2 regions of the Mycobacterium sp. NGS56 genome follow, and region 1 is predicted to be linked to the other one. Evidence: predicted binding sites of a transcription regulator. Region 1 holds the regulator's gene; the other holds the start of a gene.
What was found. Region 1 encodes LexA, which represses DNA repair genes until DNA is damaged. Its sites were predicted from a motif close to CGAACANNTGTTCG; they were not measured.
Positions count from the first base shown of each region.

Region 2: a site for LexA is predicted at 1,917-1,930, ahead of AC5Y4F_RS07100 (error-prone DNA polymerase). Genes of this name have one in related genera too.

Region 1 is NZ_JCALCQ010000004.1:302,406-306,823, forward strand. It holds gene AC5Y4F_RS14385 (PhzF family phenazine biosynthesis protein) at 1-234, shown strand, start outside; gene AC5Y4F_RS14390 (peroxynitrite isomerase) at 246-731, opposite strand; gene nrdR (transcriptional regulator NrdR) at 784-1,248, opposite strand; gene AC5Y4F_RS14400 (LysM peptidoglycan-binding domain-containing protein) at 1,397-1,891, opposite strand; gene lexA (transcriptional repressor LexA) at 2,182-2,880, shown strand; gene AC5Y4F_RS14410 (sunset domain-containing protein) at 2,898-4,418, opposite strand, start outside.
Region 2 is NZ_JCALCQ010000001.1:1,541,645-1,546,062, reverse strand. It holds gene AC5Y4F_RS07100 (error-prone DNA polymerase) at 1-1,902, opposite strand, end outside; gene AC5Y4F_RS07095 (wax ester/triacylglycerol synthase domain-containing protein) at 2,071-3,417, shown strand; gene otsB (trehalose-phosphatase) at 3,459-4,418, shown strand, end outside.

The sequences.
Region 1 (4,418 bases):
GCCTGGACCGACCGGGCGGCAGGCTCGCTGCGGGCGCGCATGTTCGCGGCCAACCTCGGTGTGGTCGAGGACGAGGCGACCGGCTCGGCGGCGATGCGGATCACCGACTACCTGAGTCAGAGCCTGCGGATTACCCAGGGCAAGGGCTCCGTCATCGACACGACCTGGAGCGCCGAGGGCTGGGTCCGGGTGACCGGCCGGGTCGTCAACGACGGTGTGAGACAACTTGACTGACGCCTGCGTGCTCAGCGCTGCCGGTGCAGCACGGCGGTGAGGTGGTCCTGCAGCGGTTGCCCGACCGCACTCATCTGCACCGTGTAGGAGAGCTCGTCACCGTCGATGCGGAACGAACGGCCAAGCGCGGTCACCTCTTTAGCGCTGGGTGTCAAACCGACCGCCGTGGTCGACATCTGCATTTCGATGCGGTCACCGCTCACCGAGTAGGTGCCGACCTCGATCTCGGTGATACCGCTGGGATGCGCCAGAACTATTTCGAGATGACCCGGCTGTGGCACGCGAAGAAAACCGGTTTCGGCGTGCAACGGCTTGCCGTCGGCGACGGCCTTGGTTTTCTGCCCGTAGGTGAGAAACGGCTTACCGACATGGCCGAACACGACTTCTTCGAGATAGTCGAAGGGCGGGATGGTGGGGTACTTGCCCGCACCCTGGCCGGACCAGGTCCCAAGGAGCGGGGCCAACGCCGCAAGGTCGGGATGCAAGTCAGGAGGCATGAAGCCGAGCCTAGCCCGCTGAGGAGCCGGGCAATCCGAGGACGCCGACCCGTCAGCCTGGGGCTGCTACTCCGCGGTGTTCGCGTAGCGCCTGAATCTCGCGTTCGAAGTCGTCCGCGGACTCAAACGACCGATACACGGAGGCGAATCGTAGGTAGGCCACCTCGTCCAGGTCACGCAACGGACCCAGAATGGCCAGGCCGACTTCATGACTGGGTATCTCGGGTGAGGCCGCGGCGCGCACGGTGTCTTCGACCTGCTGGGCCAGCAGGTTCAGCGCATCGTCGTCGACCTGGCGCCCCTGGCACGCCCGGCGCACGCCGCTGATGACCTTCTCCCTGCTGAACGGTTCGGTGACGCCGCTGCGCTTGACCACCGCCAGCACCGCGGTCTCCACGGTGGTGAAGCGTCGCCCGCATTCGGGACAGGATCGGCGGCGCCGGATGGCCTGCCCTTCGTCGGTCTCGCGCGAATCGATCACCCGCGAATCGGGATGGCGGCAGAACGGACAGTGCATGACCGCTCCTTCATCGCGCCGACAAGGTACCGCTGGACTTTGAGCGTACCCGCGCGTCGAACTACACAGCTAATGAAGCCGCCGGCCGTACGAACTCGGCATTGGCATCCCGGATCCGCAGCCCATAGCCCTTTTTTCACAACGTTGCTCAGCCGACCGGAGCGATCAGGGTCTGTCCCGCCATGAGGTTCGACGAGTGTAGATCGTTGAGTTCGCGGATGCGGTCGGCGACCTGGGTGGTCGGCGCGTCGGGCGCCACGCGATGCGCGAAGTCTTGAAGCGACTCGCCCGCATCGACGCGGACGATGGCGAGCCGGTCGGGAACGTGGGCCGCAGAGTTCGTGGAGTCGCCGTTGAGGACCTGCCCGACATTGGCGACGAGACCCAGCCACAGCGTGATTGCCCCGGCGGCCAGCGCCAGCCCGATGGTCGATGCCCAGGTGGTGGCGCGCCTGCCGTGGCGAGCGACGGACATCGCCACCCCGGTGCCGCCGTAGCGCGTGGCCGCATTCGTCGGCCGCGTCGGCGTGGGCCGGCGGGTCCGGGCCAGCCCGTCCCGTCCGTAGCGAGCACCCTGGACGGGTCCATTGATCGGGCGCCGAAGACTGCTGGTATGCGGCGCAGGCGGGTGGATGACTGTCATCTTCGTTCCTCCGGTCAACTAACTCTCGCTCGTGTGTTCGACCCTAATCGCCTGTATGTTCGAAACCGAACATTTGAGCGAAGCGTGTCGCACGAGCAAACGCTAGATCACACCACCGACAAGTTCGTCGGCCTCTACCACTGTCACGAGGCAACAAATACCCGATATCCCGAAGAGTTACACACTTGTGATTCATCGGCCTCGGGCCTTTTAAGCGAGCTGAACCGAGCGGCGACACGCTACTCGAACACATGTTTGATTCTTGCTCGCGCTGCGGCTACATTCAGTGCATGGGCGACATCAACGACGTTTCATCGGCCGGTCCCCAGGCCCGGCTGCACTCCGTGGATCCCTCGCTGACCGAACGGCAGCGAACCATTCTGAATGTCATTCGCGCCTCGGTCACCAGCCGCGGCTACCCGCCCAGCATCCGGGAGATCGGCGACGCCGTCGGTCTGACGTCGACGTCATCGGTGGCGCACCAGCTGCGGACCCTGGAGCGCAAGGGATACCTGCGCCGCGACCCCAACCGCCCGCGCGCCGTCGATGTCCGCGGCGCCGACGACGACGTGGCCGTGCCCGCCACGGAGGTGGCCGGCTCGGACGCCCTGCCCGAACCCACGTTCGTCCCGGTGCTCGGGCGCATCGCGGCCGGCGGGCCCATCCTCGCCGAAGAGGCCGTCGAAGACGTCTTTCCCCTGCCGCGCGAATTGGTCGGTGAAGGCACGCTTTTCCTGCTCAAGGTCGTCGGTGACTCGATGGTCGATGCCGCGATCTGTGACGGCGACTGGGTGGTGGTGCGTCAGCAGAACGTCGCCGACAACGGCGACATCGTCGCGGCGCTGCTCGACGGTGAGGCCACGGTCAAGACCTTCAAACGCGCCGGCGGTCAGGTGTGGCTGATGCCGCACAACCCGGCGTTCGATCCCATCCCGGGCAACGACGCGAGCGTGCTGGGCAAGGTCGTCACGGTTATTCGCAAGGTCTGACGCGGGAGCGGACCCAGTCAGTCGGCCCTGGTGAAGCCGTTCGCCTGCGCGACTTCTTCGCTGGACAACCAAATTTCGGCGAGCGTGTCCTGATACAGGTCGCTGTCCGGCATGTAATACAAGCCGTAACGCGCGCTCGCCTTGACGGGATATCCGTCGGGCGCCTGGTACGGGTCATCGAGCGGCAGGTGGATGGTGGGTCGCCCGTCCGGTCCCGCCATACCGTTCTCCGAGGCGTCCTCGGCGGCGTGCCGACCGCTTCGTGACGGAGTCTTTACGCCCGCCTCGGCGACCACGGCGGCTCCTACCGCGGCGTCGGCCGCGGCATCCGGTGCGGGCTCGACGTCCGGTTCCGGGAGGTCGAGGTATTCGTCTTCTGGCTCAGCGGTTTCCAGGGCGCTGGCCACGGCATCGTCGTCCGCTGGGGTGGAGGGAAGGACGTCTGGGTACTCGTCTTCCGGATACGTCTCCTCCACATAACCGGCATCGGGATCCTCGGCGTCGAGATAGGCGGCGTCGTCCGCCGTCTCGGGCTCGGCGACATCCGGAACGGCGTCGGTGTAGTCGGTGTAGTCGTCCCCGGCATCGGGATAGGCGGCCTCCGGCAGCATCTCCTCGGAGACGACCGGGATCGAGTCGGTGTCGACCGCGTCGGGGTCTTCCTCGTCGAACCCGTGGTCGCCTCCGACGGCAACTTGACGTTGCCAGCCGACCGGCCCGGCCTCCGGCTCCGGTTCGGGCTGGCGCGGCGCGGCTTGTCCAAACGAGTCGGCGGTGACGTCGGAATCGTCGTGTCCCCAGCGCTCGTCGGCGTCGTAGCCGAAGTACCCCTCGTGGCCGGGCGCGTAGGCCGCGGCGTCCTCGTGGTCGGGCCGGCGGCGCCGCCATACGAACAGCACCCACGCCAGCAGCACGATCAGCGCCACCACCGGAAGGGCGGCAACCAGCCACCACCAGTGCCAGGTGGACTTCTTCGCGTGCGGCGGCATAGCCGAGTTGCTCGGCTGGTCCTGACCCGACACCTGCAGGCCGGACAGCAGCTTCGCCAAGTTGGCCGGCTCCGTGCTGAACGTGTTCTTTGCCCGGTTCCACGAAATCTTGCCGCCGGTGAACTGCTGGGAGATGACATCGCCGTTGACGGCTTGGTCGGCGACGGGGGCACCGAGTTTTCCGGCCGGAGCGCGCAGCTTGTCCCACGCAGTCTTCATCGCCCCGCGTACGACGAAGGCGCCGTGGTCGGAAGTCCAGAAGATGACCGGCTTGTCGGCCGCGGAGAAGGTGGCGATACGGCTGGAAGGCCCTATGCCGCCGTCGGTTTCGTTGGTGGTCGGGAAGCCCAGGTCGCTGCCGACCGGTCCGCCCAGTGACTCGTACTTGGCCAGTATGTCGCTTTCGAGGGCGTTCGCGCCGGTCGCTGGGGTGAAGAACACCTTGCCGCCGGCGAAGTTCTGGGCGATCCCGTCCCCGCCGACCCGATATTGCCCGCCCTGCTTGGCGCCCAACGGCCCCGTGGGTCCCCCGGCCGCGCGCCAGGCGGT
Region 2 (4,418 bases), on a different contig from region 1:
CAGCATCTCGTACACCGCCGGTTCGGAGAGGTCGAGGCGGGCCAGGTCCACCTCGATCCCCTTGTGCTCGGCCACCAGGTCGATGGCATAGTGCAGCGCCGAGAGCATCCCCAGCCCCAGCAGGTCGAACTTCACCAAACCGATTGCCGCGCAGTCGTCTTTGTCCCACTGCAGGACGCTGCGGTTCTCCATGCGCGCCCACTCCACCGGGCACACGTCGGCGATCGGGCGGTCACAGATCACCATGCCACCGGAATGAATTCCCATGTGCCGCGGAAGGTTCCGGATCTGGTTGGCCAGGTCGACCACCGGTTCGGGGATGCCCTCCACATCGGGTGAGTCGGCCAGCCCGTTCCAGTGGCTGATCTGCTTGCTCCACGCGTCCTGCTGCCCCTGCGAGAAGCCCAGGGCGCGGGCCATGTCGCGCACCGCGATCTTGCCCCGGTAGGTGATGACGTTGGCGACCTGGGCGGCGTAGTCGCGGCCGTATTTGTCGTAGACGTACTGGATGACCTTTTCGCGCTGATCGGATTCGATGTCCATGTCGATGTCGGGCGGCCCGTCGCGGGCCGGTGACAGAAAGCGCTCGAACAGCAACTCGTTGGCCACCGGGTCGACGGCGGTGACACCAAGGGCGTAACAGACCGCGGAGTTGGCGGCCGATCCCCGGCCCTGGCACAGGATGTTGTTGTCCCGGCAGAACCGGGCGATGTCGTGCACAACCAAAAAATAGCCCGGGAACGCCAGCTGGGCAATGACTTTCAGTTCACGTTCGATTTGGGCATACGCGCGCGGCGCGTGCTCGGCCGACCCGTAACGGTCACGCGCCCCGGTCATGGTCAACTGCCGCAGCCAGCTGTCCTCGGTGTGCCCGACGGGCACGTCGAAGGGCGGCAACTGCGGCGCGATGAGCGCCAGGCCGAACGCGCACTGCTCGCCCAGCTCGGCGGCCGCGGTCACCACGTCGGGCCGCTGCCCGAACAACCGGGCCATCTCCTCACCCGAGCGCAGGTGCGAGCCGCCCAGCGGGGCCAGCCATCCGGCGGCCGAATCCAGCGACTCCCGCGCCCGGATGGCGCCCATCGCCATGGCCAGCCGGCGCCGCGACGGCCCCGCGAAATGCGCGCCGGTGGTGGCGACGACACCGACACCGAAGCGTGGGGCCAGCGCGGCCAGCACCCCGTTGCGTTCGTCGTCGAGCGGTTGGCCGTGATGGGTCAGCTCGATGCTGACCCGGTGAGCCCCGAACCGGTCCACCAGATTGGCCAGCGCCCGCTCCGCCGCCGATGGGCCGCCTTCGGAAAGTGCCTGGCGGACATGCCCTTTGCGGCAGCCCGTCAGGATGTGCCAGTGCCCGCCGGCGGCCTCGGTCAGCGCGTCGAAATCGTAGCGCGGCTTGCCTTTCTCGCCGCCGGCCAGATGGGCCGCGGCCAGTTGTCGCGACAACCGCCGGTAACCCTCCGCGCCCCGGGCCAGCACCAGCAGGTGCGGGCCGGGCGGATCCGGCTGCTCGGTGCGGGCACCCGGGCCAAGCGACAGTTCGGCGCCGAACACGGTGCGCATGTCGAGCTCGGCCGCCGCTTCGGCGAACCGCACCGCCCCATACAGTCCGTCGTGGTCGGTGAGCGCCAGGGCGCGCAGGTCTAGCCGGGCCGCCTCCTCGACCAGCTCCTCGGGTGTGCTCGCCCCGTCCAGAAAGCTGAACGCCGAGTGCGCATGCAGTTCGGCATAAGCGACGGATGAGCGGGACGCCCGGCCGTCATCCGGCGGCTGATACGTCGCTCGCCTGCGCGACAGCGGGCCGTCGGATTCCGGGCCCGCCGACTCCCCGGCGTGGCGGGGCTTGCTGTCGAGCACCCGCTCCATTTCCGCCCAGCTCGGCGGCCCGTTGAACCAGCCCACGAGTCCGAGTATATCGAACTGGTGTTCGATTTAACCGAGGCTCAGCACAACGGTTGTTAAGCCGAACTTCAACTCCTAAACAAGCTCTTAACGTGCGCGTACTACCGCAAATCACTGGGTCGACAGATACTGGCACAAGTTCAACAAAGCGGACTAGCGGGAGCCGGCATGGCACAGACACTGGATACGGCATTTCTTCAAGCCCACGATCCGGACCGGCATGCGAGCTTGGCGATCGGCGCGGTCGCCATCGTCGACGGCACCGCCCCCGATTACGAGCGGCTCAAACGCCTTCTGGCGGAACGCATCCAGCCGATCACTCGCTGCACGCAGCTGCTGCGTGCGCATCCGCTGCACCAGGAATGGATCGACTGCCCGGACTTCGACCTGGCCCACCACGTGCGCCGGGTAGCCATTCCCCACCCCGGCGACGAGGCCGAGCTGTCCCGGGCCATCGCCTACGCCCTGGAACGCACCCTCGATCTGAACCGCCCACCGTGGGAGTGCTGGGTCATCGAGGGCCTGCAGGGCAACCGGTGGGCGATCCTGATGAAAACCCATCACGGACTGCTCGACGGCAACTCGGCCGCCCGCCTGATCAGCAGGCTGTGTGACGACGCCGACGCGGATGTCTTCGCCAACAGTGCTGCGGCAAAACAGGTTTCGTCACCGGTCGCAGGCAAGCCTGGCTGGGTCGACGCGCTGTGGCGGGCTTCGTCGACCGCGGGCAACATCACCGGCGCCCTGGTCGACGCGATGTGGCCGGGGATGCGGACCGAGGCGGCCACCGCCCTGCGGCGCTACAGCACGGTACGCGTGCCGATCGCGGACGTCGACAGCGTCTGCCGCAAGTTCGGGGTCAGCGTCAACGACGTCGCGCTCGCCGCCGTCACCGAGGGATTTCGCACGGCGCTGCTCGGGCGCGGCGAGGAACCGCGGGCGGACTCGCTGCGCATCCTGGCGCCGATGCCGGTGCGCTCGGCGATGCTTTCACACCTGCCCGTCGAACACGACGATCCGGTGCGGCGGTTGCAGACGGTCCATACCAGGTGGCAGGCCAAGCAGACAGCTCAGCCGCGACCGGCCGGCATCGTAGAATCGATGATCGGCTGTTTGCCAACCACGTTGCGTAGCAACGTGTTACAACTGCTCTCCCACCTCCCGCAGCGCGCCATCGTAACCTTGGCCACCAACGTGCCCGGGCCACGCCGTCACCTGCGGGTGATGGGCCAGACCTTGGAGCGGCTGCTGCCGATCCCCCCGACCGCCGCGGCGCTGCACACCGGTGTGGCGGTGTTGAGCTACGGCGACGAACTGGTCTTCGGAATCACCGTCGAACAGGGCGACGCGTTCGACGTCAAGCAGCTGGCCGCAGGCATCGAGTTGGGCATGGAGCGCCTGGTGGCCCTAGGCGACGATTCCGTGTTGTTGTTCGCGCGCAAGCCTTCCGCGCGCCCGGTGGTCCGCCCCGTGCCGCCGACCCATCCCTCGGCGCCGGGTCGCGCGCGTCACTGACCCAGTCTCCGCACGGCGGACCACCGTGAGAAGGTGGGTCAATGGGCAAGTCCGGGCCGGTCATCATCGACCCGCGCCGCCACGACGCGGTGCTGTTCGACATCGACACCGCGCCGGGCTCCACACTGGCCGCACACCTGCGCGAAACCGGGGTGAGCAGCACCGTCATTTCGGCGGACGGTCCGGTGCAGGCGGCCAACCGCCTGGGGGTACGGCCCGGCCGTTGCGTCGTGGTCGCCGGGCACGCCGAGGGCGTCGAGGCCGCGCGCGCCGCCGGCTTCGCGCTGGTGATCGCTGTCGATCCGGCCGGGCACGGCGACGCGTTACGCGAGGCGGGGGCCGACGCGGTGGTCGCCGATCTGGACGACGTCACCGTGCGGACCGGCGATCGCCGCATGTCGCAGCTGCCCGATGCGTTTCAGGCCTTGGCCGACGGGCTGGCCGACAGGCGACCGGCAGTGTTCTTCGACTTCGACGGCACGCTCTCCGACATCGTCGATGACCCGGACTCGGCGCGGCCAGTCGCCGGGGCCACCGAGGCGCTGGTAAATCTGGCCGCGCGGTGTCCGGTCGCGGTGCTGTCCGGGCGCGACCTCGCCGACGTCACGAATCGTGTTGGCGTACCCGGTCTCTGGTATGCGGGTAGCCACGGTTTCGAGCTGACCGCCCCCGACGGAACGCACCACCAGAACGACGACGCGGCCACCGCCATCCCGGTGCTCGAGCAGGCGGCCGGTCAGCTGCGCGACCAGCTCGGCGCGATTGCCGGTGTTGTGGTGGAACACAAGCGATTCGGGGTGGCCGTGCATTACCGCAATGCCGATCGCGACCGCGTCGGCGAGGTGCTGGCGGCGGTGCGCGCCGCGGGTCGCCGCGACGAGCTTCGCGTCACCACCGGCCGCGAGGTCATCGAGCTGCGCCCCGACCTGGACTGGGATAAGGGAAAAACGTTGCGCTGGGTGCTTGATCACCTGCACGACGCCGGGTCGGTTGCCCTGACG